2 regions of the Thalassospira sp. A40-3 genome follow, and region 2 is predicted to be linked to the other one. Evidence: predicted binding sites of a transcription regulator. Region 2 holds the regulator's gene; the other holds the start of a gene.
What was found. Region 2 encodes HrcA, which represses chaperone genes, less so after heat shock. Its sites were predicted from a motif close to GTTAGCACTCNCCNNNGGNGAGTGCTAAC; they were not measured.

Region 1: a site for HrcA is predicted at 4,667-4,695, ahead of groES (co-chaperone GroES). Genes of this name have one in related genera too.

The regions. Positions count from the first base shown of each region.
Region 1 covers NZ_CP065428.1:1,309,240-1,324,710, reverse strand. The annotation lists gene IT893_RS05930 (PLP-dependent cysteine synthase family protein) at 1-465, shown strand, start outside; gene IT893_RS05925 (Hsp20/alpha crystallin family protein) at 567-1,070, opposite strand; gene IT893_RS05920 (NADH:flavin oxidoreductase/NADH oxidase) at 1,380-2,474, shown strand; gene groL (chaperonin GroEL) at 2,600-4,255, opposite strand; gene groES (co-chaperone GroES) at 4,315-4,602, opposite strand; gene IT893_RS05905 (hypothetical protein) at 5,048-5,821, shown strand; gene rfbC (dTDP-4-dehydrorhamnose 3,5-epimerase) at 5,973-6,530, shown strand; gene rfbA (glucose-1-phosphate thymidylyltransferase RfbA) at 6,537-7,418, opposite strand; gene rfbD (dTDP-4-dehydrorhamnose reductase) at 7,411-8,322, opposite strand; gene rfbB (dTDP-glucose 4,6-dehydratase) at 8,315-9,385, opposite strand; gene glmS (glutamine--fructose-6-phosphate transaminase (isomerizing)) at 9,595-11,418, opposite strand; gene glmU (bifunctional UDP-N-acetylglucosamine diphosphorylase/glucosamine-1-phosphate N-acetyltransferase GlmU) at 11,501-12,844, opposite strand; gene IT893_RS05870 (HAD hydrolase-like protein) at 13,104-13,781, shown strand; gene araD (L-arabinonate dehydratase) at 13,885-15,471, opposite strand, start outside.
Region 2 covers NZ_CP065428.1:4,090,535-4,106,005, reverse strand. The annotation lists gene IT893_RS18950 (antibiotic biosynthesis monooxygenase) at 1-172, opposite strand, end outside; gene IT893_RS18945 (NIPSNAP family protein) at 169-498, opposite strand; gene IT893_RS18940 (helix-turn-helix transcriptional regulator) at 589-1,275, shown strand; gene IT893_RS18935 (DUF3800 domain-containing protein) at 1,434-2,369, opposite strand; gene IT893_RS18930 (NAD-dependent deacylase) at 2,442-3,188, opposite strand; gene grpE (nucleotide exchange factor GrpE) at 3,317-3,958, opposite strand; gene hrcA (heat-inducible transcriptional repressor HrcA) at 4,010-5,068, opposite strand; gene rph (ribonuclease PH) at 5,374-6,090, shown strand; gene rdgB (RdgB/HAM1 family non-canonical purine NTP pyrophosphatase) at 6,169-6,768, shown strand; gene hemW (radical SAM family heme chaperone HemW) at 6,879-8,072, shown strand; tRNA gene IT893_RS18900 (tRNA-Leu) at 8,241-8,327, shown strand; gene IT893_RS18895 (DEAD/DEAH box helicase family protein) at 8,637-11,981, shown strand; gene IT893_RS18890 (class I SAM-dependent DNA methyltransferase) at 11,981-13,492, shown strand; gene IT893_RS18885 (restriction endonuclease subunit S) at 13,489-14,664, shown strand; gene IT893_RS18880 (hypothetical protein) at 14,797-15,357, opposite strand; gene IT893_RS18875 (hypothetical protein) at 15,362-15,471, opposite strand, start outside.

The DNA of each region.
Region 1 (15,471 bases), 1.6 Mb from region 2:
GCTGACCCGGAAAACTCGGTTTTCTATGATGGGTATGAAACCGGCGACTGTTCGGTCACCAACAGCAAGGGATCGCGCGTCGAAGGCATCGGTCGTCCGCGGGTCGAACCCAGCTTTAACCCGACCGTGGTTGATCGCATGTACCGCATCCCCGACGCAGCAAGCTTTGCGGCCCTCTATTACCTGAAAAAGCATCTTGGGCGGCGCTGCGGCGGATCGACGGGCACCAACCTGATCGCGACCCTGTCGCTGATCTCGGAAATGAAGAAAGCCGGTCAAACCGGGTCGGTCGTGACCTTGCTCTGTGATGGCGGGGATCGCTATTGCGATACCTATTACAATCCCGACTGGCTCAAGGCGCAGAACATCGACCTGACACCGTGGACAGATGCACTCGACCGTTTTGATGAAACAGGTCTGTTTGACATGCCGCTTGATCATTGCAGCGGCTATGCCGGGCGTTAAGCAACCTAAGCCTCACCAATCTGCGAACACAAAAAAAGACGGGCGGTTAAACCGCCCGTCAGTCTTATCAGGGGAAGCTTCTCAGGGAGGAGAGACAGTCCTTAGCCGGTTACCGCAATCTTGCGCGGTTCGGGCTTCTGTTCTGCTACCTTTGGAAGAGTAAGCAACAGAACACCGTTCTTGAAGGATGCGGTGATATTGTCGGCATCAATGGTGTCATTCAGGCGGAAGGACCGCTTGAAGCTGCCATAGCTGCGCTCGACAACATGGGCGCCATCCTTGCTTTCACGGCTGAATTTCTTCTCGCCGGTGATGGTCAGAACACCGTCAAGCACTTCGACATTGACGTCATCCTGTTCAACGCCCGGGAGTTCGGCGGAAAGCTCAAAATGATCTTCGCCGTCATAGATGTCGATCCGTGGGCTCAGCAACGGTTGGGTCGCTTCGCCTTCTTCGGAAGATACCTGTGCCGACGGGGCTGCACGGTGACCAAAGATCGAACCGATCATGCGGTCAACGTCACGGGAAATAAGAGTGAAAGGATCACCGTAAGTCGGTGCAGAAGACGGACGACGGGATCCATTAAGAGTCTGAAGACCAGTCATTGTAGTACCCTCCATTACAGACGAGTATTCTTGCGCCATCAGTCCAGACCAGGCTGCAACCTTGACGCGTATCGGGGCACCATGCCCCTTTCCGATCTTGAGATAGATCGGGTGAAAATTTCCGCAAGTGGGTCGATGCATTTTTTTGCGAATTTTTGATTTTTTCTGATCGCCTGCTTGAACAAATTCCTTCTGGCATTCCATTCCCTGGAAAAATTCAACATGACGCTGGCGCCCGCCCCGCCCTCGGATTAGCTTCATCCCATTGATTGGCGCACGCGCGCCACCGTCCGAGTTAAAGGAACGCATATGAGCACTCTTTTCACCCCGCTTTCACTGGGCAAGCTATCCCTTGATAACCGCATTATCATTGCACCGATGTGTCAGTATTCCGCCGATAACGGCAAGGTTACCCATTGGCATGACATGCATCTGGGCAATCTGGCGCAATCGGGTGCCGGTCTTCTGATTATCGAAGCCACCGCCGTCCAACCCGAAGGACGCATTACCTATGGCGATGTCGGCCTGTGGGATGACGAAACCGAGGCAGCACTTGGTAAAACGCTTAAAGCTGTGCGCAGCCATTCCAACATGCCGATTGCGGTTCAGCTGGCCCATGCCGGGCGAAAGGCATCTTGTGAAAAACCGTGGCTCGGGGGCCATGCCCTTTCCCCGGACCATGAAAATGGCTGGCAGGTCTCAGCCCCCTCTGCCGTACCATTCCGTGACGGCGACCCAATCCCCGAGGCAATGACAAAATCACGCATTGCAGAAATCATCCAAGCCTTTGTCGAGGCGGCTGAACGGTCCGTCCGGTTGGGTTTTGACGCGATTGAAATTCATGGCGCGCATGGTTATTTGCTCCATCAATTCCTGTCACCGCACGCCAACAAGCGTGACGATGAATATGGCGGTTCCTTTGAAAACCGCACGCGCATCGTGATCGAAATCTATGACGCCATCCGCAAGGCCGTTGGCACGGACTATCCGCTCGGCATCCGTATTTCGGCAACCGACTGGGTCGACGGAGGCTGGGATATCGATCAAAGCGTCGCGCTGGCAAAACTCCTCAAGGACCGCGGATGCGATTTTATCGACGTTTCATCGGGCGGCCTGCATATCGATCAGCAAATCCCGCTCGGCCCCAATTATCAGGTCCCGTTTGCCGCCCGCATCAAGGCCGAAACCGGCATGACCACAATTGCGGTCGGCCTGATCACCGAGGCCGAACAGGCAGAAGCCATCACCTTTACCGGTCAGGCCGATGCCATCGCCCTTGCGCGCGGCATTCTCTATGACCCACGCTGGCCGTGGCATGCCGCCGCAACGCTGGGCGCCGAAGTCAAGGCCGCCCCGCAATATCTGCGCTGTCAGCCCCGCACGCTTAAAAAGCTGTTTGGCTGACACCTTTTGAATTCAGCAAAGAGCCCGCCAGTGTGCGGGCTCTTTTTTATTGCCACTTATACAAAAAAAAGGGGCCCGCCAATGGCGAGCCCCTTCCCTTATGCGATAGGTCGGTTGGGTAAGACTTAGAAGCCCATGCCACCCATGCCGCCCATACCACCCATGCCGCCCATGTCAGGCGCACCGCCAGCCGGTTTGTCTTCGGCTTTCTCGGCGATCATGCATTCGGTGGTGATAAGCAGACCAGCGACCGATGCTGCGTCCTGCAGAGCAGTACGAACAACTTTGGCCGGGTCGATGATGCCAGCTTTGACGAGGTTGGTGTATTCGCCCTTCTGAGCGTCGTAACCGAACTCTACGTCGTCCTGCTCAAGCAGTTTGCCAGCAACAACAGCGCCGTCTACGCCAGCGTTCTGTGCGATCTGGCGAACCGGTGCCTGCAGGGCACGGCGAACGATGTCAACACCGATGGTCTGGTCGTGGTTTTCACCTTCAAGGCCTTCGAGCGCCTTGACGGAGTACAGCAGAGCCGTACCACCACCAGCAACAATGCCTTCTTCAACAGCAGCGCGGGTCGCGTGCAGGGCATCGTCAACGCGGTCTTTGCGTTCTTTCACTTCGATTTCCGAAGCGCCACCGATTTTGATCACTGCAACGCCGCCTGCGAGTTTCGCGAGACGTTCCTGCAGTTTTTCACGATCGTAGTCAGAGGTGGTTTCTTCGATCTGGGCGCGGATCTGGCCAACGCGTGCTTCGATCTGTGCTTTCTCACCGGCACCATCAATGATGGTGGTTTCTTCTTTGGTGATGGTAACCGATTTCGCGGTACCAAGCATATCGAGGGTGACGCTTTCCAGCTTGATGCCGAGATCTTCGGAGACAACCTGACCACCGGTAAGGATGGCGATGTCTTCGAGCATGGCTTTACGACGGTCGCCGAAGCCCGGTGCTTTGACAGCAGCGATTTTCAGACCACCGCGCAGCTTGTTGACAACCAGGGTTGCCAGTGCTTCGCCTTCGATGTCTTCAGCAATGATCAGAAGCGGCTTGCCGGACTGAACGACCGACTCAAGCAGCGGAAGGATCGGCTGAAGCGAGGAGATTTTCTTGTCGAACAGCAGGATGTACGGAGCATCCATTTCTGCGACCATTTTCTCCGGGTTGGTTACGAAGTACGGAGACAGGTAACCACGGTCGAACTGCATGCCTTCGACAACGTCGAGTTCGGTGTGCAGGCCTTTGGCTTCCTCAACGGTGATAACGCCTTCGTTGCCAACTTTTTCCATGGCTTCTGCGATCATGTCGCCGACTTCACGGTCACCGTTAGCAGAAATGTTACCAACCTGTGCGATCTCATCGCGACCGGCAACTTTACGTGCACGGCTCTGGATGGATTCGATCACTTTGGTGGTCGCAAGGTCGATACCGCGCTTCAGGTCCATCGGGTTCATGCCGGCAGCAACAGACTTGTTGCCTTCACGAACGATGGCCTGTGCCAGAACGGTTGCGGTCGTGGTGCCGTCACCAGCCAGATCGGCGGTTTTCGACGCGACTTCGCGAACCATCTGTGCGCCCATGTTTTCGAACTTGTCGGTCAGTTCGATTTCTTTGGCGACCGAAACACCGTCCTTGGTCACGCGCGGTGCGCCAAAGGACTTTTCGATAACAACGTTACGACCTTTCGGGCCGAGGGTCACCTTGACAGCATCTGCCAGGATGTCGACACCGCGCAGCATTTTGGCACGTGCGTCAGTGGAGAATTTTACTTCTTTAGCAGCCATAATATTCTTTCCTCTCTATGAGACGGATGAACGTGGACAAATCACCCAAACGGGCTGACTTAGTCCATGATGCCCATGATGTCGGATTCTTTCATGATCAACAGCTCTTCGCCGTCGACCTTGACTTCGGTGCCCGACCATTTGCCAAACAGGACTTTGTCACCTGCTTTGACGTCGAGGGCTACGACCGAGCCATCTTCTTTGCGAACGCCAGAACCAACAGCGATGACTTCGCCTTCCTGCGGTTTTTCTTTGGCGGTATCCGGAATAATGATGCCACCGGCAGTTTTGGTGTCGGATTCGACACGACGTACCAGTACTCGATCATGCAGCGGACGGAACTTCATTTTAGACAACTCCGTGTTTAAGCTAAGGCTCGTTAATAACTAAGACTAACCGGGATGAGCCCGTATTAGCACTCACCCCCGGCGAGTGCTAACAGCATTTATTGGAGTACCAGTTCAAAGTCAATAGGGAGATGTAAAAAGACGCAGAAATGTCACGATTTTTGGCGATTTCCGCATGCGGAGCGCAGCAAAAATCCGCCCCCGTTTTAAAGCGGGCTGATCAAAACATTTTCATGCCCGGGATACAAGCCCCCGCACCACGCCGCAGAAGAATATATATCGGACTGTCACACTTGCTTTTGTCAAAGGGCTGTTTGGCAGATCCGGTTTAGGCGACGAAGATGCATGGTTCAAACACCTATGAAAAAGCGGGTTTCACGTCTAAGCTCCAACCAAAGAATACAAATAACGTCCAATGACCGCGCAAACACCCGGATTGCAAAAAATGTCGTGCAGTAAAAATTCATCGGCCCTGACGTCCGGGCCTTCAGGCAAGCGACAGGATCTGATCGCTCCCGCTTTTCTGTTGCTGGCCCTTGTCGGGTTGTTTTCTTCACAAACAATCAGCACTGATGCCTGGGGCGATGAGGCTGATGTCGAATGCCCGAAAAAGATCGCCTATGTCGAAAATGACCCGATGTCGCAGAAGTCGATTGTCATCCTGCAGAAACTCTATGCTGATCTCGGCTGCCCGCTTCAGGCCGTCAAACTGCCGGGGCGTCGCGGCCCCTTGCATTTCAATGAAGGTCTGGTGGACGGTGAATTGCTGCGTGCGGTTGCAGCTGAAAAGAACTATTCGCGCGCCTTTGTCAGATCATCGGTTGCCCTGCGCGAGATCGCAAACCGGCTTTGGCGCAATCCGAACGATCAAGACCCGTCAACGCCGATTGCCTTTACGCTCGGCGTGATATGGCAGGAAAAGTACGTCCATGCCGATACGGCCAAAACCGGCATCACGCACAAGCCAATGATGTATAATACCGAAAAGCACCAGGCCTATGCCGAAGGGCGCATCACGCGTTTTCTGTCCGCAGATAGCAATATCGACGACATGCTGACACAGGGCATCCTGGGCAACACACCAGCACCGGTAATCGAGGAAACAATTTCGGTCTTGCCGCTTTATCATTATCTTGGCGCGGAATTCGCCCCCTTCATGAAAAAGTTCTCTGCCCTCGTCGCGCTAACGGATCCATTTCGCAAGGACCAGAATCAGTAATCGCAACGACGGGTGCCGCAGCTTTGATAAAGCCGACCGCCCATTCAATTGCCAAGCTCAGAATTTTATAAAAATGCGCATATGCACGAAGGCCAAGCTTCTGCTATCCATAGTCTGGACGAATTATTTTACCCTGCACAAGGCAGCACGGATGCAATTTGAAGAGCTGGAAATTCCCGATGTTAAGCTGATCTTCCCGAAGAAATTTGGCGATGAGCGGGGTTTTTTCTCTGAAACCTATAATCTGGAAGCCTTTGCCAAAGCTGGCATCGATCCGCAGTTTGTGCAGGACAATCACTCTTTATCGAGCAATGTCGGTGTGCTGCGAGGACTGCATTTTCAATGCCCGCCCTTTGCCCAAGACAAGCTGGTTCGGGTCATCAGAGGCCGCATTCTGGATGTCGCAGTCGACATTCGCGCCAAGTCAAAGACGTTCGGGAAATGGGTATCGACTGAAATCAGCGCAGAAGACTGGAACCAGATATTCATTCCCGCCGGTTTCGCCCACGGCTTTGTCACGCTCGAGCCGAACACGGAAGTGAACTACAAGGTATCAGCACCTTATGCTCCGGAAAGCGAACGCGCGATCATGTGGAATGATCCGGACCTTGGCATCGACTGGCCGTTTGACGAAAACCAGGTCACGCTGTCGGCAAAAGACGAGAAAGCCATGAGTTTTGCGAGCTATCGAGAGAACCCGGTATTCTAGTTCCGCTCACAGGATATCGTAGGTTCGCAGAACCGTCTGAAGATATGCCTTGTAAGAGCTTGCGCCAAACTCACTCGCAAGCTTTTCAAACTGTTCGACCGTGATCATGCCCTTTCTCAGCGCGATTTCTTCAGGACAGGCAATCTTGAGGCTTTGGCGGCTCTCGACGGTACGGACAAAATTGGCGGCCTCAAGCATCGCAGCGTGCGTTCCCGTATCCAACCAGGCATAGCCCCTGCCCATCTTCTCGACCTTAAGCGTGCCACGCTTAAGGTAAGCCTTGTTAACATCGGTAATTTCAAGCTCACCACGCTTGGACGGCTTGATCGATTTGGCAATGTCGACAACATCTGAGTCGTAAAAATACAACCCCGTCACGGCGAAATTCGATTTGGGGTTGGCCGGTTTTTCCTCGATATCCAGGGCCACACCATTGCGGTCAAACTCGACCACGCCATACCTTTCGGGATCCTGAACGTAATAGGCAAACACGCTCGCCCCATCGGATTGGGCCATGGCGTTGCCCAACAATTTCGTCAGGTCGTGCCCAAAATAGATATTGTCACCCAAAATCAAACAGCACGGATCGTTCCCAACAAAATCCGCACCGACAATAAACGCATCGGCAAGGCCGCGGGGTTCAGGCTGAACCGCATATTGAAGGCTGATCCCCCATTTCGAACCATCACCGAGCAGATCTTTGAACAGCGGCACATCGCGGGGCGTGCTGATAATCAGGATGTCTGTGATTCCCGCCAGCATCAATGTGGTCAGCGGATAATAGATCATCGGCTTGTCATAGACGGGCTGCAGCTGCTTGGAGACAACCAGTGTCGAAGGGTGCAAACGCGATCCTGTACCGCCTGCCAGTATGATCCCTTTACGCATCCGAATTTTCCTTCCCAAGCCCTCTAATAACAGCCGTCAGGCTGTCCTCTACATTTGGCAACTTGATACCAAACGTATCATTGATAAGCCTGCAAGACATTACAGAGTATTCTGGCCTTTTTGCCGCCGTTGGAAATTCCGAGGACTTGATTGGCAAAACCACACAATCTTTGCCTTTCCAATCCTCACCCCACTCCTGCAAAGCGATCTTGTGAATGCTTTTGCCAAACTCAAACCATGTCATTTCTTGATCTGAGGTCAGGTGATAGGTGCCGAATTTATCAAACTCGGCAGAGATCGCCACACAACAAAGCTCCAGAATCGCATGTGCCAGATCATGGGCGCTTGTCGGGCATCCGGTCTGATCATCGACAATTCGAACTTCATCCCTTTGCGCCATCAGATTAAGCATGGTTTTGACGAAGTTTTTCCCAAACTGGCTATAGACCCAAGATGTGCGCAAAATCAGATAGTTTTGGAGTGTCTCTTTTACGGCAACTTCACCCGCAAGCTTGCTGTTGCCGTAAACACCCAAGGGCGAGACAGCATCTTCCTCGCGATAAGGCTTTGTTCCCTTCCCGTCGAAAACATAATCCGATGAGACATGGATCAGCGAGACGGAGCGTTTGGCAAGGGCCTGCGCCATTGCGCGAACCGCATCGCCGTTAACCTTGAACGCGATATTTTCCTGCTGCTCAGCCAAATCGACCGCAGTGTAGGCCGCTGCATTGACAACAATATCCGGGTGCACGCTGTCGATAACGGGCTCGATTTGGGACGCATCCTCAAGATCACATTCTTCCCGACCAACAAAGGTCAGTTGGGCTTTGGGAAATTCATGCGCGGATGCAGCCAGACACCTGGCAAGCTGACCATTTTTGCCAAAGACCAGTATTCTAGGCATCGGCTTGCCCCTTGGCACTTCCCAGACGTTCTCCGGCATATTTGTTCTGTAAAATCGGCTCCCACCATGCGCGATTGTTCACATACCACTCAATGGTTTGCCGCAGGCCGGTTTCGAAATCGTATTTCGGCTTCCAACCCAACTCATTCTGCATTTTGGTTGGATCGATGGCATAGCGCCAATCGTGACCGGGACGGTCCTTTACATATGTCACCGCGCCATCAAAACTGTCGAATGCGATGTCCGGTATGATCGCGCGGACTGTATCGAATATCCGTTTCACGACATCGATATTGGTCAGTTCGTTACAGCCGCCAACATTGTATTTCTCGCCAATGCGGCCTTCGGTCAGGATCTTGACCAGTGCCTCTGCATGATCTTCAACATGCAGCCAGTCGCGCGTATTCAAACCCTCGCCATAAACCGGAAGCTTCCTGCCATGCAGCAGGTTCAGCACCATCAACGGGATCAGCTTTTCCGGGAACTGAAACGGCCCGTAATTGTTGGAACAATTGCTGATGACGATGGGCAATCCATAGGTATGGTGCCACGCCTGCACCAGATGATCCGAACTTGCCTTGCTGGCAGAATAAGGTGAGGTCGGCGCATAAGCCGTTTCTTCGGTGAACAGCCCTTCGCTGCCAAGCGATCCATAAACCTCGTCTGTCGAAATATGGTGGAACCGGAATGTCGCTCGCCTGCCTGCCGACAGCTTCTCAAAATAGGCGCGTGCGACGTCAAGCAGGGTAAAGGTGCCAACCACATTGGTCTGAATGAAATCAGCCGGTCCGTCGATCGAACGATCAACATGACTTTCCGCCGCCAGATGCATCACCGCATCGGGCTGGAATTCATCAAACAGTTTGGCAATGGCGTCCCGGTTGCAGATATCCTGATGGGCAAAATGGTAGTTATCGCGTGCGGAAATTGACGCCAACGTCCGCAGATCACCCGCATAGGTCAGTTTATCGATATTAAGGACTTCATAGCCCTTCAACCCGGTCATCAGCCGACAAACAGCAGACCCGATAAAACCTGCACCGCCCGTCACGATAACTTTCATTTTGCTCTCATTGAAAATTTGTGGCTTGGAACCGACGTCGTCACTACGAGATTACATTGCGCAAACGATAGTGTCGAACCTTCGGTTAACTTATTGCAAAGAAATGTTACTTTTGTGCACCTTTCGTGTCGCCATCCCATAAAGCGCAAACAAAATGCCGGACGCGATTGCATCCGGCATTTTTTGATAATTTTGAATAATCGCGGTGATTATTCAACCGTTACTGATTTCGCAAGGTTGCGTGGCTGATCGACATCGGTGCCTTTGTGGACTGCAACATGATAGGCCAGCATCTGAACCGGGATGGTGTAAAGGATCGGTGCGACGAAGTCGGCGACCTTGGGCAGCTCAACCGTGGCAGAGGCCATATCACCCAGCTTGGCAAGCCCCGGCGCATCCGAGATAAAGATCACCCGTCCGCCACGTGCCGCCGCTTCCTGCATGTTGGATGCGGTTTTTTCAAACAGCTCGTCAGACGGCGCAATGACAATGATCGGAACCGACTGGTCAATCAGGGCAATCGGGCCGTGCTTCATTTCACCCGCTGCATAACCTTCGGCGTGGATATAGGAAATTTCCTTGAGCTTGAGCGCCCCTTCCATCGCGATCGGATAGCCAAGACCACGACCGAGATAAAGCACATCGCGCGCATCGGCGACATCAAGGGCAAGCTGCTTGAGCGCTTCATCATGATGCAGGACCTCGGCAGCATGTTTCGGCACCTCGGTGAGTGCGGTTACGATTGCTGCTTCCTCGTCCTTGGCAAGGGTGCCGTTTTCGCGTCCGATGGTCACCGCGAGGCAAGCCAGGACAGTCAGCTGCGTGGTGAACGCCTTGGTCGACGCCACCCCGATTTCCGGGCCGGCATAGGTCAGAAGCACCACGTCACTTTCGCGCGCAATCGTGCTTTCGGGCACGTTGACGATGGAAACGATCTTCTGGCCCTTGGATTTGGCGTAGCGAAGGGCAGCCAGCGTATCAAGCGTCTCGCCCGACTGCGAAATAAACAGGGCAACGCCACCCTTTGGCAGCGGAGGGCAGCGATAGCGGAACTCGGATGCGACATCGACATCGACACCAAGACCGGCATAGCGTTCCACCCAATGCTTTGCCACCAGACCGGCGTAATAGGACGTGCCGCAAGCGACAATCGTCAGGCGCGACGCATCGGCAAAGGAAAACGGCATGTCCGGCAGCTTGATGGTCTGGGTCGCCGGATTGATGAAGGCATGCAGGGTATCGCCAATCACCGCAGGCTGCTCGAAGATTTCCTTCTGCATGAAGTGATTGTAATTGCCCTTACCCATCATGGCACCCGAAACCGCCGACAGCTTGGTTTCGCGGGTGACGTCTTCGTCATTTTCATCGCGCACCTGAACGCTATCGCGGGTCATTTCGACCCAGTCGCCTTCTTCAAGATAGATCAGTTTGTTGGTCAGGTGCGACAGCGCCATCGCGTCCGAACCAAGATACATCTCGCCCTCGCCCAAACCAACGGCAAGCGGCGTTCCACGACGGGCACCAAAGATGACGTCATGCTGACCGGCAATCATGATCACCAGCGCAAAGGCACCTTCAATGCGGTGCAGGGTCGCGGCCACGGCGTCACGCGGGCTTTTGCCCTGATCAAGGAAATCGGACACCAGATGCACGACCACCTCGGTATCGGTGTCGGTGGCAAATACCCGCCCCTTGGCAGTAAGCTCCGCCTTGATTTCCTGGAAGTTTTCGATGATGCCGTTATGAACAACGGCAACCTTGCCATCGGTATGCGGATGGGCGTTGTTTTCGGTCGGAACACCATGGGTTGCCCAGCGGGTGTGGCCAATACCAACATCACCAGCAAGCGGTTGGTCCGCCAAACGGTTGGCAAGATTGATCAGCTTGCCTTCTGCGCGGCGGCGTTCGATATCGCCATTGACCAGGGTCGCAATCCCGGCACTGTCATAACCGCGATATTCAAGACGTTTGAGGCCTTCAAGAATGCGATCGCTAACGCTGTCTTTGCCGATAATCCCGATAATGCCGCACATATTGGTTTTCTTCCTGCTTTATATCGCGTGTCGTCTGGCCACCCGTAAATGTGGGCGGCAATTTCAAAATCTTTGTTTTGGGCTATTTCTTGCCGGTCAGTTCGCGCATTTTTTCGCGAAACTTGGCCGCCCAGCCCTTTTTCTCGATCCTCTCGGCCCGGGTCAGGGTCAATGCGTCGGCTTCGACCTTGCCGGTGATCGTGCTGCCCGCGCCAACAATTGCGCCATCGCCAATTTCGACGGGGGCGACAAGCGACGAGTTGGAGCCAATAAACGCCCCTGCCCCGATGTCGGTATGCTGTTTGCGGAAACCGTCATAATTGCACGTGATCGTCCCGGCGCCGATATTGGCCTTGGCACCGACACGGGCATCGCCGATATAGCTCAGATGATTGACCTTGGCCCCGGCCTCAAGCACGGCCTTCTTGATCTCGACAAAGTTGCCAACCCGCGCCCCGGCACCGATTTCAGCCCCCGGACGCAAACGGGCATACGGCCCGATATCGGCACCATTGCCAACCACACAGCTTTCAAGATGGCTGAACGCCTTGATCACGACATTGTCGCCGACGGTCACACCGGGTCCGAAGACAACATTCGGCTCAACAATGACGTCACGGCCAAGCTTGGTATCGGCACTGAAAAATACCGACGCCGGATCAACCAACGTCGCGCCCTCAGCCATTGCGGCTTCGCGCAAGCGATTTTGCAGGATGGCTTCGGCGACGGCCAACTGGGTGCGGGAATTGACACCAAGTGTCTCTGCCTCGTCCACCTCGACCGCGACACAGCTTTGGCCGTTCTTTTGCGCCACTTCGACCGCATCGGTCAGGTAATATTCACCCTTGGCATTGGCGTTATCAATCGCCTCAAGGGTTGTGATCATGTCCTCGGCCTTAAAACACATCACACCGGAATTACAGAAATTGATCTGACGCTGCGCGTCGTCGCATTCCTTGTCCTCGACAATCGCGGTCAGGTTGCCGTTCTGATCTGTGACCAAACGGCCATAAGCGGTCGGGTCTTCGGGCCGGAAGCCCAGAACCGCCACCGCATGATCATTTTCTTCGCGCGCGGCAACAAGGCGGGCCAGTGTTTCGGCGGTAAAAAGCGGGCTGTCAGCATAGAGCACCAGAACATTGCCCGTAAGCCCCTTCAAGCCATCCTTGGCAGCAAGAACGGCGTGCGCAGTGCCAAGGCGATCTGTTTGTTCAAAGGTTGGATGCGGTGCAACGGTCTTGATCAGGTCCGGCATATCCGGGCCGACAACGACCATGGTCTTTGCGGCCTTCAGGTGGGAAGCGGTATCAATCACGTGACCCACCATCGGCTTGCCCGCGACCTTGTGCATGACTTTGGGCATTGCGCTTTTCATGCGCGTGCCCATCCCGGCGGCCAAAACAACAACACTCAGTTCAAGCGACATTTATAACCCTGTTGGCTGCGCCATTCCGCAGCATCCCCTTTGCAGGCACCATCACGATGAAGTGTGATGCAAATATTCCCGTTCGCAGCAAGTCTTAGAACATATTCCCGGACAGCAAAAGCCCATAAAGAATCACGTTTTGTTACCAGCTGTTAGCAGATGTTACCGATTGTTAATGGCACGGTTTCCGTTAAGTTCCTATAAACCATGCTGCACTTGTCACCACTGCCGCTAATTCACATCCAAGGAGCCCCACCCGATGGCCAAATTCATTCTGTTCGACCTTGATGGCACCCTGATTGACGGCGTCGATGACATCCTGTTTGCGATGAATGATTTGCTGGCGGCCCACGGGCATGCGCCACTTGTTCGTCATGATATTGAAGCCATGCTGGGTGATGGCACATGGATGCTGACCAAACGCGCCTTTGCCGCACGCGGATCAGAGCCCTCTGACGCGATGCTTGATGAACTCAACATCGATTTCAACGCGCGATATGTCGAAACCGACTACGCCTATACCCGCCTGTTTGAAAATGCCGAAACGGTCCTGCGCCAACTGAAGTCAGATGGCTGGACTATTGCGCTGGCGTCGAACAAACCCGAAGCGCCGTGCAAGGCAATCCTTACCAAGCTTGGCGTTGCCGATCTGTTTAGCGTCATCGCTGGTGGCGACAGCTTTGAGGTCAAAAAGCCTGATGGCCGTTTCCTTGGCTTTGTGCTGGGGCAGCTTGGTTTTGATAAATCAACCGACACCGCCATCATGGTCGGCGATCACGCCAATGATGTAAACGCCGCCCGTGCGGCAGGCATTCATGCGATTGCCGCTGCCATGGAAGTCGATGACGCCCGGGCCAAATCGCTTGGTGCGGATGCGGTTGTGACCGCCTATGCCGACCTTGTATCGGCGATGAACGGTATTGCTAATCGCGCCTGACAAAGCAAAACCGGCCAGCAATTCAATACTGGCCGGTCTGGAGTGGATCACATACCGCCCCCCGCGGCATGTGATCTGGGAAATCAAATCCCGACAGGATCAATCAATGACTGTCTTTGGGGATTGCCTTGCCGCGATGACCGACGAGGAAGTCGAAGTCGGCCCCGCGATCTGCACCGATGACCGATTTGTAATAGAGCGAGGCATAGCCGCTTTCCGGAACCGGAACGCTGTTTTTCCAGTCTTTCAGGCGCTGGGCCAGCTCTTCATCACTGATATCGAGATGCAGGCGACGGTTGGGGACATCAAGCTCGATCATGTCGCCATTCTTAACGACGGCCAACGGTCCGCCTGCCGCGGCCTCGGGCGAGGTATGAAGCACCACTGTGCCATAGGCCGTGCCGCTCATGCGGGCATCTGAAATACGGACCATGTCGGTGATGCCTTTACGCAGCACCTTGGGCGGCAGGCCCATATTACCGACCTCTGCCATGCCCGGATAGCCTTTCGGACCGCAGTTTTTCAGAACCATGATGCAGGTTTCATCGATATCAAGGTCCTCGTCATAGATCTTGGCCTTGTAATCATCGATGTCTTCAAACACCACAGCGCGCCCACGATGGGTCAGAAGTTCCGGGGTTGCGGCCGACGGTTTCAGGACCGCACCATTCGGTGCGAGGTTGCCTTTGACAACGGCGATGCCGCCACTAGCCGTCAGGGCCTTTTCGAACGGACGAATAACGTCCTCGTTCCAGTTGCGGACATCCTTGACCTGTTCCCACATGGTTTCACCCGATACCGTCAGGGCATCGTTATGAAGCTTGCCAGCCTCGGCCAGCGCCTTGATCACCACAGGCAAACCACCGGAATAGAAGAATTCCTCCATCAGGTAATCACCAGACGGCTGCAGGTTCACAATCGTCGGGATATCACGGCCCAACCGATCCCAGTCATCCAGCGACAGATCGATGCCGACACGTCCGGCAATGGCAAGCAGGTGAATAACCGCATTGGTCGAACCACCGATTGCGCCGTTGACCCGAATGGCGTTCTCGAACGCTTCCTTGGTCATAACATCAGACGGTTTCAGGTCATCCTTGACCATCTGAACGATACGGCGACCGGTAATGTGCGCCATCACGCGACGGCGGCTGTCGACGGCCGGAATGGCCGCATTGCCCGAAAGCGCCATGCCAAGCGCCTCGGCCATGCTGGCCATGGTCGATGCGGTACCCATGGTGTTGCACGAGCCCGGCGACCGCGACATGGCAATTTCAGCTTCAAGGAAATCTTCGGTGCTGATCTTGCCAGCCTTGCGGTCCTCGGAAAGCTGCCAAAGCGATGTGCCTGACCCTATATCCTCGCCACGCCATTTGCCATTGAGCATCGGCCCACCGGTGACAACAATCGCCGGGATATCAACACTGGCAGCCCCCATCAGAAGCGACGGCGTGGTTTTATCGCAGCCCACCATCAGGACAACGCCATCAAGCGGCGTTCCGCGCAGCATTTCCTCGACATCCATCGAGGCCAGGTTACGGAACATCATCGCAGTCGGGCGCAGCGTGCTTTCACCGGTTGAAAAAACCGGGAATTCAAGCGGGAGACCACCGGCCTCGTAAATGCCGTGTTTGACGCGTTCGGCCAAATCGCGCAGATGGGCGTTACACGGGGTCAGTTCCGACCAGGT
Region 2 (15,471 bases):
CGCGCCAGAAGGACAGCGATAGAACCTTGCCGGGATTGGTCAGGCTTTGAAACCGTTCGATTGAAATAAAGCCATCCATGGTTTCAAGCACGGGTTTGAGATCACCGGCAATCGCAAGGTAATCGTCATAGCGTCCATCGTGCGGTGTGACCTCGAAAATGACGGCAATCATGGTTTGATCAGCTCCGTATGCGGGGTGGAGGCAATTTTGAGAAACTGGCGTTTTTCGCGCAGGATGAATTTCTCGCGCCGGGAAAATTCGTAGTTCTCGCGGCCCAAGTGATCATCTTTCAACCGCGCACGATAGGCTTCATAGGATGCCAAATCGGGCAAATGATAGATACCATAGGCGGTCGAGACCGATCCTTCATGCGGGGCGAAATAGCCGACAAGGTCCGCCCCGCAACGCGGAATAGCCTGCCCCCAGTTTCGGGCATATTCCATGAAGGCGTCTTTCTTGTACGGGTCGATTTCATAGCGAATGAAGCAGGTGATCATGACAGCGTCCTTTCAGGAGAAACATCTTGTTGGGTGACGCGACCTATTATCCTGATTGCTGCGCATTAATGCTTCGATTAGCATCGAACTATGAAAGAAGGACCCGATATCGCCCGCGTGGCCGCATTGCTTGGCGATCCGGCGCGCGCAAATATGCTGACAGCACTTATGAGTGGCCGTGCGTTAACTGCGGCCGAATTGGCGCAAGAAGCCGGTGTGACGCCACAAACGGCAAGCTCTCATCTGGCAAAGCTTGAAGCCGGTCAGATTGTTGTGCCGCGCAAACAGGGGCGACATCGTTATTTCACGCTCAGCGGCCCTGATATTGTCGAGGCACTGGAAGTCCTGATGGGGATTGCCAACCGGGTCGGGCATAACCGCGTGCGCACCGGGCCCAAGGATCCGGAACTGCGCAAGGCACGCGTTTGTTATGACCATCTGGCGGGTGACATGGGGGTTGCGCTGTTTGACGGCCTTGCCAAACGCAAACTGATTGAAAGCAACATCAATGGTGTTGCCCTGACCCCGGCCGGGATCGATTTTGCCAACACGTTTGGCATTGATTTGGATGGCTTGCGGGCCAAGCGTCGGCCGTTATGCCGGGAATGCCTTGATTGGAGTGCCCGGCAATCGCATCTGGCCGGATCATTCGGGGCGGCCTTGCTCGACCGGTTCTATGATTTGGGTTGGGCCCGACGGATGCCGGAGTCGCGGATTGTGCGATTTAGTGATGCGGGCGAGAAATCATTCCGAAGAATACTCACGAGTGAAAAGTAAGGATGACTTGTTCTCGCAGTTTTCGGGTTAATCCGAATTAGTCGATTCTTTTCAAGTGATTAGTAGCGATTTCGTTAAGTTACTGATTCAATTGCGTGAATCACTTATTTGTGCTACATTCTAAAAAGTGGGGCGCCGGTTAGCTCGGGTTGTCGTAATCAATTACGATGGCGTTCATGTGGACGGTTGTTACGATTTGAAAATGACCTATAAGCTCTTGGATTAGACGGGTCCGGGTCCCACCATTCTTTTGGGTAGCCGTAATATCTGAAAATCTCAGATTGCTCGGGTAGCAGTTCAAGCCTTTTAAAACCAGGCAGTAGCTTCAGCCCGTATCCCGAAATTAAGCCATCTTTTGTGTCTCTGTAATGTGCCATTCGTGGCTTCAGTGCTTTTGCGAACTGTGGATCGCACTCTTTGGTGTCGTATACGTCCATTGCTTTAAAGAAAGAGCTCGCAACGATGTCTGCGAGTTGTAAGCCCGCTCTTTGTTTGTGGTTGTATACTTTAAGCAGTCCAGCATCCATGACGGGCCATTTCAAATCTCCCAAAGACAGGAAGTTTGCGCTGGCATCGCTCTTCCACTTTAGCCACGAATAGTAGGCTTTCATTTGTGAGTATGAGAGACCGCCTCGCTCGCTGTATTCAATTCTCAGTTTGCAGTTCGGATTGGCAGTCTTCTTTGCATGCCAAAAGACAAAATCCGTAACTCTTTCAAGCAATACTCGAGTCATCCAGCAGTAGAACCAATTTTTTGAGGGAATCTTCTCAGCCATTGGGTTTCTGTAGCCCTGCATGTTTCTTTTATTCGAGGCTACAACGAAAAAGCGTGCATCTAGTTTCGCTGTTTCTTCGCAAACAAATTTCTTCTTGTTTGGTGTCAACTTCGCGAAGTGGATATCAGGTCGATTATGTCGCCAAAGTCCATCTCGAATATCTCTGACCCAAACTGGCACAGATTTCTCATTCTTTGCTCGTACCACTACAGCTGAAATTATCAGCCATTCACTAGAGCCATTTGGATGGTTAGGTTTAACAACTCTAAGACCGTCGTCACCTGCCTCATCGATATAAGCGACGTAGGAGTATTCCATCTAAGTCTCGCAACGCACTGAATTATTAACTGCTTACCTTCGGTAGTTTTTTGTTTATATGCAATAAACTTTTTATTGTGTAAGAAGTGCCTCAACAAAGGCCGGAACCAGTTCGGTGGCAGGGCCATAGCGGCTGTGATCAAACAGTGTGGCACCCGAACTGGGTTCGAGATTGAGCTCGACCGTTTCAGCCCCGGCTTCCTCGTGGGCGACTTGCACAAATCCGGCCGCCGGATAGACATTGCCCGATGTCCCAATCGAGATGAAAAGCCCGCAATCGCCAAGGGCAGCATAAATGCGTTCCATCTCAAGCGGCATTTCGCCAAACCACACCACATGCGGGCGCAATCCACCAGCCTTGCCGCAACTTGGGCACGGGGTTTCCTTGGCAAGGTCACCCGGCCAATCGGTGAGCAGATCACAGTAATTACAGCGGATTTTCAAAAGCTCGCCATGCATGTGGATGAGGTTTTTGGACCCGGCCCGACCATGCAGATCATCAATGTTCTGGGTGACCAGCAACACGTCACCGGGCCATTCGGCCTCTAGCCTTGCCAGGGCCAGATGGGCGGCATTGGGTTGAACCGTCTGGTCATGCAAGCCAGCGCGGCGGTCGTTGTAGAAATGATGCACCAGATTGGGATTACTCACGAAGGCCTCGGGCGTTGCGACCTCGGAAATATCGTATCTTGCCCAGATGCCATCGGGATCGCGAAAGGTATGAAGTCCGCTTTCCTTGGAAATGCCAGCCCCGGTCAGAATGACAATCGTGGCTTTTTCATCGCGCAGGATGTCGATCAGGTCGGGGCGAAGCGGCATGGTGTGCGGTCCTGTGCTGGTGATCAGTACCGGTAGCCTAATGCAAATAAAACAGCCTCGCCAAGTATGTCTGGCGAGGCTGTATTTAAACCCGATCCGCTAAAACCGATTTATCGTCTTTAATGTCCTCAGGCGGAGGTATCGACGTTGCCGCCCGGGGTGTCGGTCTGGCTTGGTTTTTCACCACCCGGATTTTTGGTCACGCCAACCATGGCGGGGCGCAGCAAACGGCCCTTAAGCACGTAACCGGCCTGCATGACCTGTGCGACGTGGCCGTCCGGATATTCCGGATGCGGCAGTTCAAACACGGCCTGATGTTTGTTCGGGTCAAGCTTTTCGCCCAGCGGTTCAAGCTTTTCGATGCCGTTCTTTTCAAGCGCCTTTTGCAATGCCTGTTCGGTCATTTCAACCCCGTCAAACAGGGTTTTCATCGCCGGATCGGCATTGGATGTATCGCCCGCGGCATCAAGCGCGCGGCGCAGGTTGTCGCTGACATCCAAAAGGTCGCGGGCAAATTTGGTGATGGCGTAGTTACCGGCATCCTCGACGTCTTTTTTCGCGCGGCGGCGGGTGTTTTCCACCTCGGCGGCCTGGCGTAGCAGACGGTCTTTCAGTTCCGCGACTTCGGCTTCAAGTGCGGCGATCGGGTCCTGGGGTGCGGCGTCCTCAACAACTTCCTCAGTCGCCTCTGCTGCGACCTCTTCAGAAGCGGTTTCCTCTGCATTGACGTCCTGCAGATCTTCCGGAGTGTTCTTTGCGGTTTCCGACATGGCTAACCTTGCTACTTTCACGTTATGCGGCCTGACACGCAGCGCCGCGATTTATCCAATAAGTCGACCGACCAGCTTGGCGGTGTAATCGACCAGCGGAATGATCCGGGCATAATTGATCCGGGTCGGTCCGACAACCCCGATTGCACCCACAATGCTGCCTTCAGCATTCTGATAGGGCGAAATCACCATCGAAAGACCCGATCCGCCGAACAGTTTATTCTCCGACCCGATGAAAATCTGAACGCCCTGGGCATCCGTCGTCACATCGAGCAATTCAATCATCTGATCGCGGGCTTCGAGCACGTTAAACAGGCGGCGCACGGTCTCAAGCTGTTCAATCGTATCGATATTTTCCAACAGCTGGGATTGCCCCTTCACAATCAGGGACGATCCCTTGACCCCGCCGGCCCATGTTGCAAGGCCCGCATCAATCAGATTGGCGGAAAGTTCATCAAGCTCCTGCTTGAGACGATCACGCTCCTTCGTCATCAAAAGGCGCGCATCATCAAGCGTCTTTCCAGCCAACCGGGTATTTAGATAGTTTGCCGCTTCTGTCAATGCCGAGGCGGGCAAATCAGGCGGAACATCAAGGATTCGGTTCTCGACACTGCCATTATGGGCCACCAAAACGGCCAGAACCTTGCCCGGCGAGAGGGCCACGAATTCGATCTGTTTTAAGCGAATGCCATCGGTCTTGGGGGCCACCACAAGCCCAGCACAGCGCGACAGGCCTGACAACATCGTGGTTGCTTCGCCCAGCATCTGATCAAGTGAATAGCCCGCCTGTTCACAATTTTTGGTCAGTTGGTCGCGCTCGGCATTTGGAAGGTCACCAACTTCCATCAGGGCATTCACAAACAGGCGCAGGCCCTTTTCACTGGGCAGGCGTCCCGCCGAAATGTGCGGCGCGACCAGAAGACCCATTTCTTCAAGATCGGACATGACATTGCGAATGGTCGCCGCCGAAAGGTTTTCCGACATGCGACGCGCAATTGACCGCGATCCGATCGGTTCACCGGTTTCGACATAGGCATCGACAATCTGGCGGAACACTTCACGTGACCGCGCATTCATGTCGCCCAGCAATGTATCGTCAAAATGCGCCATGTGTTGCGTGCCAATTGATCCAGATGGATGAAGCGTAAAACGTGAGGAGAATTTAGTCAGGCAAACGCATTGCGTCAATTGCACGGCCTATTGCTAAGCCGAGCTTGTAAATTTGGTCGAAGTTGTTGGTTTAACTGCTTTGCGCCAGGATTGCACCAGAACAGATAAAAACATCCGGGGAAACTGCTGGACGTTTGGTGGGTCACATCTTACTTTGGGCCAAATTTTTCAGGACAGTTTCGCTTCGTGCGCGGGCATTCAAGTCGCCACGAACGCAAGCCCAGACAACCAAGAGGTTCCTTCTCATGCGCCCTTCCGGCCGTACCCCCGATCAGCTTCGCGATGTAACGATTGCAACCGGCGTTTCCAAATATGCTGAAGGCTCGTGTCTGATCAAATTCGGCGACACGCATGTGATCTGTACCGCCACGGTCGAAGACAAGGTACCAGGCTGGATGCGCAATTCCGGCAAGGGCTGGATCACCGCTGAATACGGCATGCTGCCGCGCGCAACCGATAGCCGCATGCAGCGCGAAGCCGCCCGTGGTGGTCAGTCCGGCCGCACCCAGGAAATCCAGCGCCTGATTGGCCGTTCGATCCGTGCGGTTGCCGATATGAAAGCCATGGGCGAAATGCAGATGCGCCTTGATTGCGATGTCATTCAGGCCGATGGCGGTACGCGCACCGCATCGATCACCGGCGCGTATGTTGCGGCCCATCTGGCGTTTCAGGGCGTGCGCCGCCTTGGCCTGATCAAGGAAATTCCGCTGACCCAGCCGGTCGCAGCGATTTCATGTGGTATCTATGAAGGTGAAGCGGTGCTTGATCTTGATTACGCCGAAGACAGCAATGCCGGGGCCGATGCCAACTTCGTGCTGGCCGGCAATGGCGGCATTGTCGAAGTGCAGGCAACCGCCGAAGACGTGCCGTTTGATCGCGCATCCTATGATCAGATGTTCGCGTTGGCGGAAAAAGGCTGCAAGGAATTGTTCGCCAAGCAGCGTGAGGCGCTTGGGCTTTAAGGCACCTTAATTTTAACGGCGGGCATCGGGCCTGCCGTTTTTTCGCATCAGTTGGATATCGCAGTTTCAGGCAAGACCATGGCCCGTCGTTTCACGGAAAAAAAACTCGTCATCGCCAGCCACAACAAAGGCAAGATCAAGGAAATCGCCGAACTTCTTGAACCGTTTGGCATCGAGGTCTTCTCGGCCGGTGAACTTGATCTGCCCGAACCCGAAGAAACCGAAAAAACCTTCATTGGCAATGCGCAGCTGAAATCAACGGCCGCGGCCAATGGGGCCAATCTTCCGGCCCTTGCCGATGACAGCGGTTTGGCGGTTTCGGCCCTTGATGGCGCACCGGGGATTTATTCCGCGCGCTGGGCCGGTCCGGACAAGGATTTCGATATGGCGATGGAAAAGGTCAAGAACGGTATTGGTGATCATCCGGACCGCCGGGCATCGTTCATCTGTGCCCTGTCGCTGGCCTGGCCGGACGGGCATGTCGAGAATTTCGAAGGCCGGGTTGAAGGCGAAATCGTCTGGCCCAAACGTGGCTCGCACGGCTTTGGCTATGACCCGATTTTCCAGCCCAAGGGCTACGAGGAAACCTTTGGCGAAATGGACCCGGCGAAAAAGCATGAAATGAGCCACCGGGCCGATGCCTTCCGCCAGTTGGTCAAAGCCTGCTTCGAAGACTGATTTCAGGTTTTATCCACCTGCATTGAACTTATGCACGCATCGCGGATGTCATCATCGGCGGTGCGTGTTAGTTTATCGGCCAACATTTCCGCGATTGAAAAGAGTCCCGCGTGTCCGCAGCCTCAAGTGAAACCGTGCCGTTTGGCATTTACATCCACTGGCCATTCTGCCTGTCGAAATGCCCGTATTGCGATTTCAACAGTCATGTTGCGAACAGTGTTGATCACGCGCGCTGGCGCAAAGCGCTCCGGGCGGAGCTTGCACACGGTGCGGCTCGTCATCCGGGACGGACAGTGGGATCGGTGTTCTTTGGCGGCGGCACGCCATCCTTGATGTATCCGGAAACCGCCGGGGCCTTGATCGAGGACATCAAATCTTTCTGGCCGGTAACGGATGATCTTGAAATCACGCTCGAAGCCAACCCCGGTACGGTCGAAATTGACCGGTTTTCGGCCTTTGCCGCCAACGGGATTAACCGGGTGTCGATTGGCATTCAGGCGCTGAATGACCGCGACCTGAAATTCCTTGGTCGCCTGCACAGTGCCGAGGAAGCCATGCGGGCCCTCGATGTTGCGACCTCGGTGTTTGATCGTTTTTCGTTTGATCTGATTTACGCCCGCCCAGAACACGATCCCAAGGCCTGGCGCGCGGAACTGCGCGAAGGGCTTGGCATCGCCAATGGACATATCTCGCTTTATCAGCTGACCATCGAGCCGGGCACACAGTTCTATACCCTGCATCAGCGCGGCGATCTGGTCGTGCCGGACGAAGACCTTGCGACCGAACTTTACGAGATCACCCAGGAAGAGACCGAACGTGCCGGCTATCGATGTTACGAGGTGTCCAACCACGCCAAACCGGGGCAGGAAAGCCGCCATAACCTGGTGTATTGGCGCTATGGCGATTATCTGGGCATCGGGCCGGGCGCGCATGGCCGCGAGGCGGTGATTGGTGCCGATGGCAACACCACGCCGATGGCGGTGCGTCGTCACCGTGCGCCCGATATCTGGCTTGATCGCGTGGAAAAGCATGGGCACGGCACGCAAGAAGAAACTGTTCTTGAGGCCGATGAACGCCTGCTTGAAATGGTGATGATGGGCTTAAGGCTGAATGAAACCATTCCGACGGCAAGGTTTAACCGCATCATCGGCAAGGGGCCGCGTGATGTTCTCACGCAGGATCGTCTCGAAACCCTGATCGAGTCCGGTGATCTGATTTGTGATTCTGCGGGGCTTCGCGCCACCGATCAGGGCAGGAACCGTTTGAACGGAGTTCTCGCCTATTTGTTCGACCATGCGGTGTAAGCCCAAAACCCGCAAAACACCCAGAAAAACCGCCCAATTGGCGGCGATGGTGCAGGTGCCTGATTTAGTTTCACCAAACCATCAAAAAGTTGGTTGACACTTAAGCCTGACCGCGTATATTCCGCCCCGTTCCGGCGGGTAACCCCGGACAATACCACAAGCCCCTATGCCCAGGTGGCGGAATTGGTAGACGCGCTGGCTTCAGGTGCCAGTGGCCATTAGGCCGTGGAAGTTCGAGTCTTCTCCTGGGCACCATACCCCTGCAAGTTAATGTTTTCAAACACTTAGCTTGCAGGGGTATTGTCTTTGTACTACCGGGTTGTACTACCTCAACAGCCCCTAAAAACTCCCCTAAAAAAAAATTCAAAGACGGTTTCGAAATCGTCCTGTGCTCGGTCCCTCAGATCGTGGGCTCTTGGTATTGAGCTCAATCGATTCTTACAAATGTGAAAACGTGGCTATTTCGTCTTTCTTTGACTTCAACGCGCTGCTAACGTTGGGAAGTTGTGAAAAAAGACTGATGTGAAACGTCAGATAGTGCGAGGGGATTGATCGCTGGAGTCGGTGAATTTTGAAATGCTCCGAAAAGAGCGGCCTATTCTGGCAGACCATGGCGGGTTTGCAGAGCAGTACGTCTATTCAGACCCTTCTAGTGCACTGGTGAAGCTCCGCAATCTTGGAGAACAGCTAACCAAGTCGGTTTATTGGGTGCTGCGCCTCGAAAAGCCGCAAGATGATGACTTTTTCCAGTTGTTGAATGCGCCTGCATTCGCCGCAGCCGTCCCCGAGGTCATCCGCACCAAATTTCATGCAATCCGCAAAGAGGGCAACCGTGCTGCTCATGGCGGAAGTGTCGAGATCAAGACTGCCCTTTGGATACTCGAAGAGGCATACGCGGTGTCGGCTTGGTTTGCTGTCCGCTGCTTGACCGCTACCCCGTCCGATATTGCCGAATTTCAGAAGCCTTCACCAAATGAAGGCAGGGAATCTGAGCTTGAAGCTGCCAAAGACAAACTCAAGAAGAAGCTGGATACGGCGCTTGATGAGCTTGCAAAAGTCAAAGCCACCTATGCCGCTGAAACCGTAACACCGGAGAAACAGGCAAAGGGGCAGCAGGTTGCCGACGCGCTATCGTTCAACGAAGCCACAACCCGAAAAAGACTGATTGACGTTGCGCTTGCCGAGGTTGGTTGGGATGTAAACAAGCCTGACGACGTAACACTTGAGGAAGAGGTCGGTTTTCAGCCGACAGACTCAGGCATCGGATATGCCGATTATGTCTTGTGGGATGATAACGGTAAGCCATTGGCCGTGATCGAAGCCAAGCGCACAGCACAGTCCGAAGAGCGTGGGCGTAAGCAAGCGCAACTGTATGCGGATGGCCTTGAAAAGAAACATGGGCAGCGCCCGGTCATCTTCTACACGAACGGCTACAACACATGGATATGGGATGACGCCCAGAATTACCCGCCACGGAGGCTGTTCGGGTTCTATTCAAAGCGCAGCCTGCAAAACCTGGTAACGTTCCAGAGGGTCAATAAAAAGGCCCTTAACAGCATTGCGCCGAAATCTGAAATCGCGGGTCGCATTTATCAGGTTGAGACGATCAAGCGTGTGTGTGAGGCGTTCTCGAACAACCGGCGAAAGGCCCTTATTGTTCAGGCCACAGGGACCGGGAAAACCCGCGTCGCCATTTCGCTGACAGAGCTTCTTGTTCGGGCGAATTGGGCGAAACGTGTGCTGTTCCTGTGTGATCGGCGCGAGTTGGTTAAGCAAGCCAAAAACGCCTTTAACGACCACATGAGCGAACCGCTTACGGTTGTTTCGCGGCACACGGTGAATGACAACAAAAGCCGGATTTTCGTTTCTACTTATCCGTCGATGATGTCTGTTTTCCAGGCTTTTGATACCGGGTTCTTTGACCTGATCATTGCCGATGAAAGCCACCGCAGCATCTATAACCGCTATCGCGATCTGTTCCGATACTTCGACAGTCTGCAAGTGGGGCTCACGGCCACACCGGTCGAGTTCATTTCACGCAATACATACGACTTGTTCCAATGCCGTAACCAGGACCCAACTGCGTTCTATTCGATAGAGGACGGGGTCAAGGACGGCTTCCTGGTGCCTTATGAGGTCTATAGCCACACCACCAAGTTCCTGCGCGAGGGAATTAAATACGAGAACCTTAGCGAGGAACAGAAGCGGCAGCTTGAAGAGGATGGTAAAGACCCAGAGCAGCTCAATCACGAAGCTGAACAGATTGATAAGCAGATTTTCAACAAGGATACCAATCGTCGGATTATCCGTAATTTGATGGAGAACGGTATCAAGGAGGCGAGTGGTCAGCTTCCAGGTAAATCCATCATCTTTGCGCGTAGCCACAAGCATGCAGTTGTGCTGCAAAAGCTGTTTGATGAGATGTATCCGCAATACGGCGGCAAGTTCTGTCAGATCATCGATAACCACGACCCGCGTGCGGAACAGTTGATTGATGATTTTAAAGGGCAGGGAACCAACGATGATCTGACCATCGCGATATCAGTCGACATGCTTGATACTGGTATTGACGTGCCGGAGATCGTTAATCTTGTCTTTGCAAAGCCGGTGAAATCCAAGGTCAAGTTCTGGCAAATGATTGGGAGGGGCACACGCCTCTGCCCTGGTTTGTTTGGCCCTGGGCGTGACAAAGCGGTCTTTCGGATTTTCGATCACTGGTCGAACTTTGAGTTCTTTGAACAAAATAAGCCCGAGGCCGAACCAAGCCCACCTACGTCACTTATGCAACGTGTCTTTAATGCCCGTCTTGATCTGGCGGCAACGGCCTTGCAAGCACTTGACCTAGAAACCTTCAAGACCGTTACCAACCTGATTTCCTTGGATGTGGCTTCCTTGCCGGATGACAGTATTTCGGTCAAAGAAAAGTGGCTTGAAATTCAAACTGTCCGGGCTGTTGGTGTGATTGAAGAATTCACACCTGCAACGGTCACATTGCTCAAGAACGAAATTAGTCCGCTTACCCAATGGATTAATATTCGCGGGCACAGCGATGCCTATGCGTTTGATTTGCTAATCTCTCAGTTGCAGCTTGCACTTTTCAAGAAATCTGGCCTGTTCGAGGACCTCAAAGGCGACCTTCTAAATGCGGTCAATAGGCTTCGCCCCAACCTCAATCAGGTAAAGGCAAAGGCAGAGACGATCAAAGAAGTACGCTCTGCCACCTTTTGGGCGAATGTTGATTTTGCGTCTCTTGAAAGGGTGCGTCACGAGCTCCGCAGCATCATGCAATATGTTGAAGGTGGAAGTGGCGGCCCGGAAATCACCATTCCAGTGGTTGATATCGAAGAAGACGCTGCAGAAATTGAATACGGGCATCGAAAGTCAGGCATTGTTTCCATCGACTTGGCAGCATACCGTAAACGTGTAGAAGCAGCCCTGCGTGACCTGTTCGATAAGAACCCGATACTGGCCAAAATCAGGCGCGGTGAACCTGTCAGCCGCGATGACTTGGATACACTGACGTCCTTGGTTCTGACAGAGAACCCAGATGTTGACCTGAGCCTACTGCGGGAATTCTATCCAGACCTTGCGGACCACCTCGATGATATCTTGCGCAATATCGTGGGGATGGACGAAGAAGCAGTTCGGGGTCGTTTCCAGGAATTCGTCACACGCCACCCATCACTGACAGCCAAACAGACGCATTTCTTGCGCTTGCTCCAAAGCCTTATCGCCCAGACTGGTGGTATCGAGCTTGAGCGTTTGGTTGACGCTCCTTTCACCAAGATCGATCAGGACGGGATTTACGGTGTTTTCCCTGATTCCGACCTACAGGATGACCTGTTGACGATCATTCGAAGCTTCAATACTGATCGCTTCGAGAAAACCACCAATGAGGCCAAACCATAATGCTGACCGGCGCGTTGCGTAACCGGGTTGATACCCTCTGGACCGAGTTCTGGACGGGCGGTATCGCCAATCCACTGACTGTGATCGAACAGATCACTTTCCTGATGTTCTCCCGTCTTTTGGATATGACAGAGACGAGGAATGAGAGAAAGGCGGGATTGTCAGGCAAGGACTTTAAGCCGCTTTTTGGGCCGGATGAGCAAGAACTGCGGTGGTCGCAATATCGCAACTTGGGTGCGGTTGAAATGCTGCCCTTGGTCCGTGACAAGGTCTTTCCACACTTCAAAAAGGTATCGGGCGACGGGGCTGCTTTCGGCGAATACATGAAAGATGCCCAGCTGATGATTCAGAAGCCAAGCCTTCTCGTCTCTGCTGTGGAAATGATCGACGATCTGCCTTTGGGTGATGCAGATACCAAGGGTGATCTGTATGAATACCTTCTAAGCAAACTGACTACGGCAGGCATCAATGGGCAGTTCAGAACGCCCCGCCATATCATCCGTCTGATGGTCGAATTGCTTGACCCAAAGCCAGACATGACGGTGGGTGACCCGGCATGCGGGACCGCTGGCTTTCTGGTAAGCGTTGCCGAGTATTTACAGCAGAAATATACTTCGCCCGAAGGCGTTTGGGTGGATGAAGAAACGGGTCAGAAAACCTATTCTGGTGATCTGCTGGAACCATATCGCGATCACATCCGCAAAGGCATGTTCCACGGCTTTGATTTCGATTCGACGATGTTGCGTATTGCGGCGATGAACCTGTTGTTGCATGGGGTTGATTCCCCAGATGTGCATTATCAGGACACGCTAGCAAACAGCTTCCCAGAGAACTATCCGGGTCATGCCAGCGACAGCCTTGATATCATACTTGCAAACCCGCCGTTTAAAGGGAGCTTGGATTTTGAAGACGTGCATCCAAGCCTGCTGTCTGACGTTAAAACGAAAAAGACAGAGCTGCTGTTCATCGTTCTGATTTTGAAGATGCTGAAGCTTGGCGGCCAGTCGGCGACGGTCGTGCCCGATGGCGTACTGTTTGGCTCGTCAAAGGCGCACCAGGCGTTGCGAAAGATACTGATCGAGGAAAACCAGCTTGAGGCGGTTATTTCGCTGCCATCGGGTGTATTTAAGCCGTATGCCGGTGTGTCGACTGCAATCCTGGTGTTTACCAAAGGCGGGAGCACGGAAAACATTTTCTTCTACGATGTCGAGGCGGATGGCTTCTCTCTGGACGATAAACGCACGAAGATCGACACTAACGATCTGCCGGATGTGCTAAAGCGTTGGCAAGAACGCGACCCCAAGAAGGACACAGACAAGTCTGGAAAGGCTTTCTTTGTGTCAGCCAAAGAGATTAAGGCTAACAAGTACGACCTGTCTCTCAGCCGCTATAAGGAAACGACTTATGAAGAAGAGGCCTATGAGTCTCCCAAAGTCATTCTGAAGCAAATGCAAGACCTGCACGATGACCTTGCCAAGGATATCGCTGAACTTGGGGAGATGTTGGGATGACTGTTACGCGCCGGGTCGGGGACATAGCGGATGTTTTCAATGGAAAAACACCCGCCAAAGCAGATCAGAGAGTATCAGGCTTTCCTGTCCTCAAGATCAAAGATGTAAACGCCCAAGGTCAATTCTCTGGTGAATTTCAATCTTTCGTCGATGATCGGTTTGCCCAAAGGCACAAAAAGAAGTGTTTGCGAACTAATGATATTCTCGTTCTAAACGCTGCTCACAATGCTGACTATGTTGGCAGTAAACAATACTTAGCTGAGCACTCAGTTGAAGGCTCCTTAGCGACCGGAGAGTGGCTGATAGCGCGCAGTAAATCTGAGGACCTTAACCAAAGGTATTTGTGGCATTGGTTTCAATCGCCTCAGACCCGTTTCAAATTCAAGAAGATTGTGAAGGGTATTCACCTTTATCCAAAGGATGTAGCTGACCAGTTAATTGCTCTGCCGCCTATTGAAGAGCAACGCCGCATTGCCGCAATCTTGGACAAGGCGGACGTAATCCGCCGGAAGCGGCAACAGGCCCTGACCCTCGCCGATGATTTCCTTCGTTCGACCTTTTTGGAGATGTTTGGTGACCCGGTCGTAAATCCTAAGGGATATCCTGAGCATTCATTAGGAAATCTAGTTGATGTGAGAGACGGAACACATGACTCTCCTAAGTATGTTGACGAGGGCTATCCGCTCATTACATCGAAGAATGTCACGGGAGGACGGCTCGATTTTTCTACGGCTCGAAATATAAGCGAGAGAGATTTTATTGAAATAGGGAAGCGCTCGTCTGTAGAAAAAGGCAACATCTTAATGCCCATGATCGGCACGATAGGTAAGCCTATTATTGTTGATACAGATCGGCAGTTTGCAATCAAGAATGTTGCTCTTTTGAGGACTGATGGTGCTGACCCTTTGACAGTATTTTTGCTTGAATTGTTGAAGGGGCATTATCTCTCTCATGCAATTTTAAAATCAAGTCGAGGCGGAACGCAAAAGTTTATTGCCCTTAGTGATATTCGTTTATTACCAATTTGTTTGCCTCCAAAAGAACAGCTTCTTGAGTTTTCTTCGATAGTGCAAAAAATTGAGGGTTTGAAGGTTCAAATGGCGAACGCTTGTGTGTATTCAGACCAATTCTTTGAGGCATCCTCACAACGTCTTTTTCGAGGTGATTTCTAGGTGAGCTCTACAGAGTAACGTTGCGAAATCCTTACGGAGGTTGACACCGACTGTAATAGCTACAGGTCAGCGAGTTGGGTTTGGTTCTGAGCTGCAGGGTACCCTGATCGATACCCTGCATATGATATCTCCTTACGACAATGCTTGTGCCTTTGCTTGGTGGGCTCTCCGTAATTGGTCTTGTTGTATCTTGATGTAACGCTGAACAATTGCCCTGCTAACGCATAGGGCTTTGGCCACCTCAGTCCGATTGAGGTCTGGAAAATGATAGAACAGCCAACGAACCCTACCTTCCAAGTTCATTCTCTCACGGTATTGGGCATCAAATAGTTGAAGCTTGCTGAGTGCGTGCGTTGTCTCGGGGCTGATGCTGGTGGATTTAAGAAGGTCTTGGAGTTCTTCCCTAATCCACTCGATGGCGGTTGGCGATAGGACGTCAAACGGGCCTTTGGGGCCCATAATACGGTATCCAAGACCCTTCTTCGCGGCGTCAGGGTGAAGGCGGTAGCGGTATTCCCTGATAACAGCATCATACTCTTTCTGGCATACACCAAGTTCGAGCAGGACTTTGATCAGGGATGACCGGGCCACCTGGAAGTGAGCGGCGGTATCGGTGAAGGTACGATGTTCGCCGATACTGATCTTGTAGACGTTCCCGGTTTCAAGACCGGTAACTTTGCGGAAATACTCCAATCGCTTAGCTCAGGTCTGCCCCGAACTCCAGACGCATTTCATGCCAGTTTCGGATGTGCTCCATCGCCATGACATGTGAGAACTTTATGAAGGACGGGTTGTCTTCGATGTAAG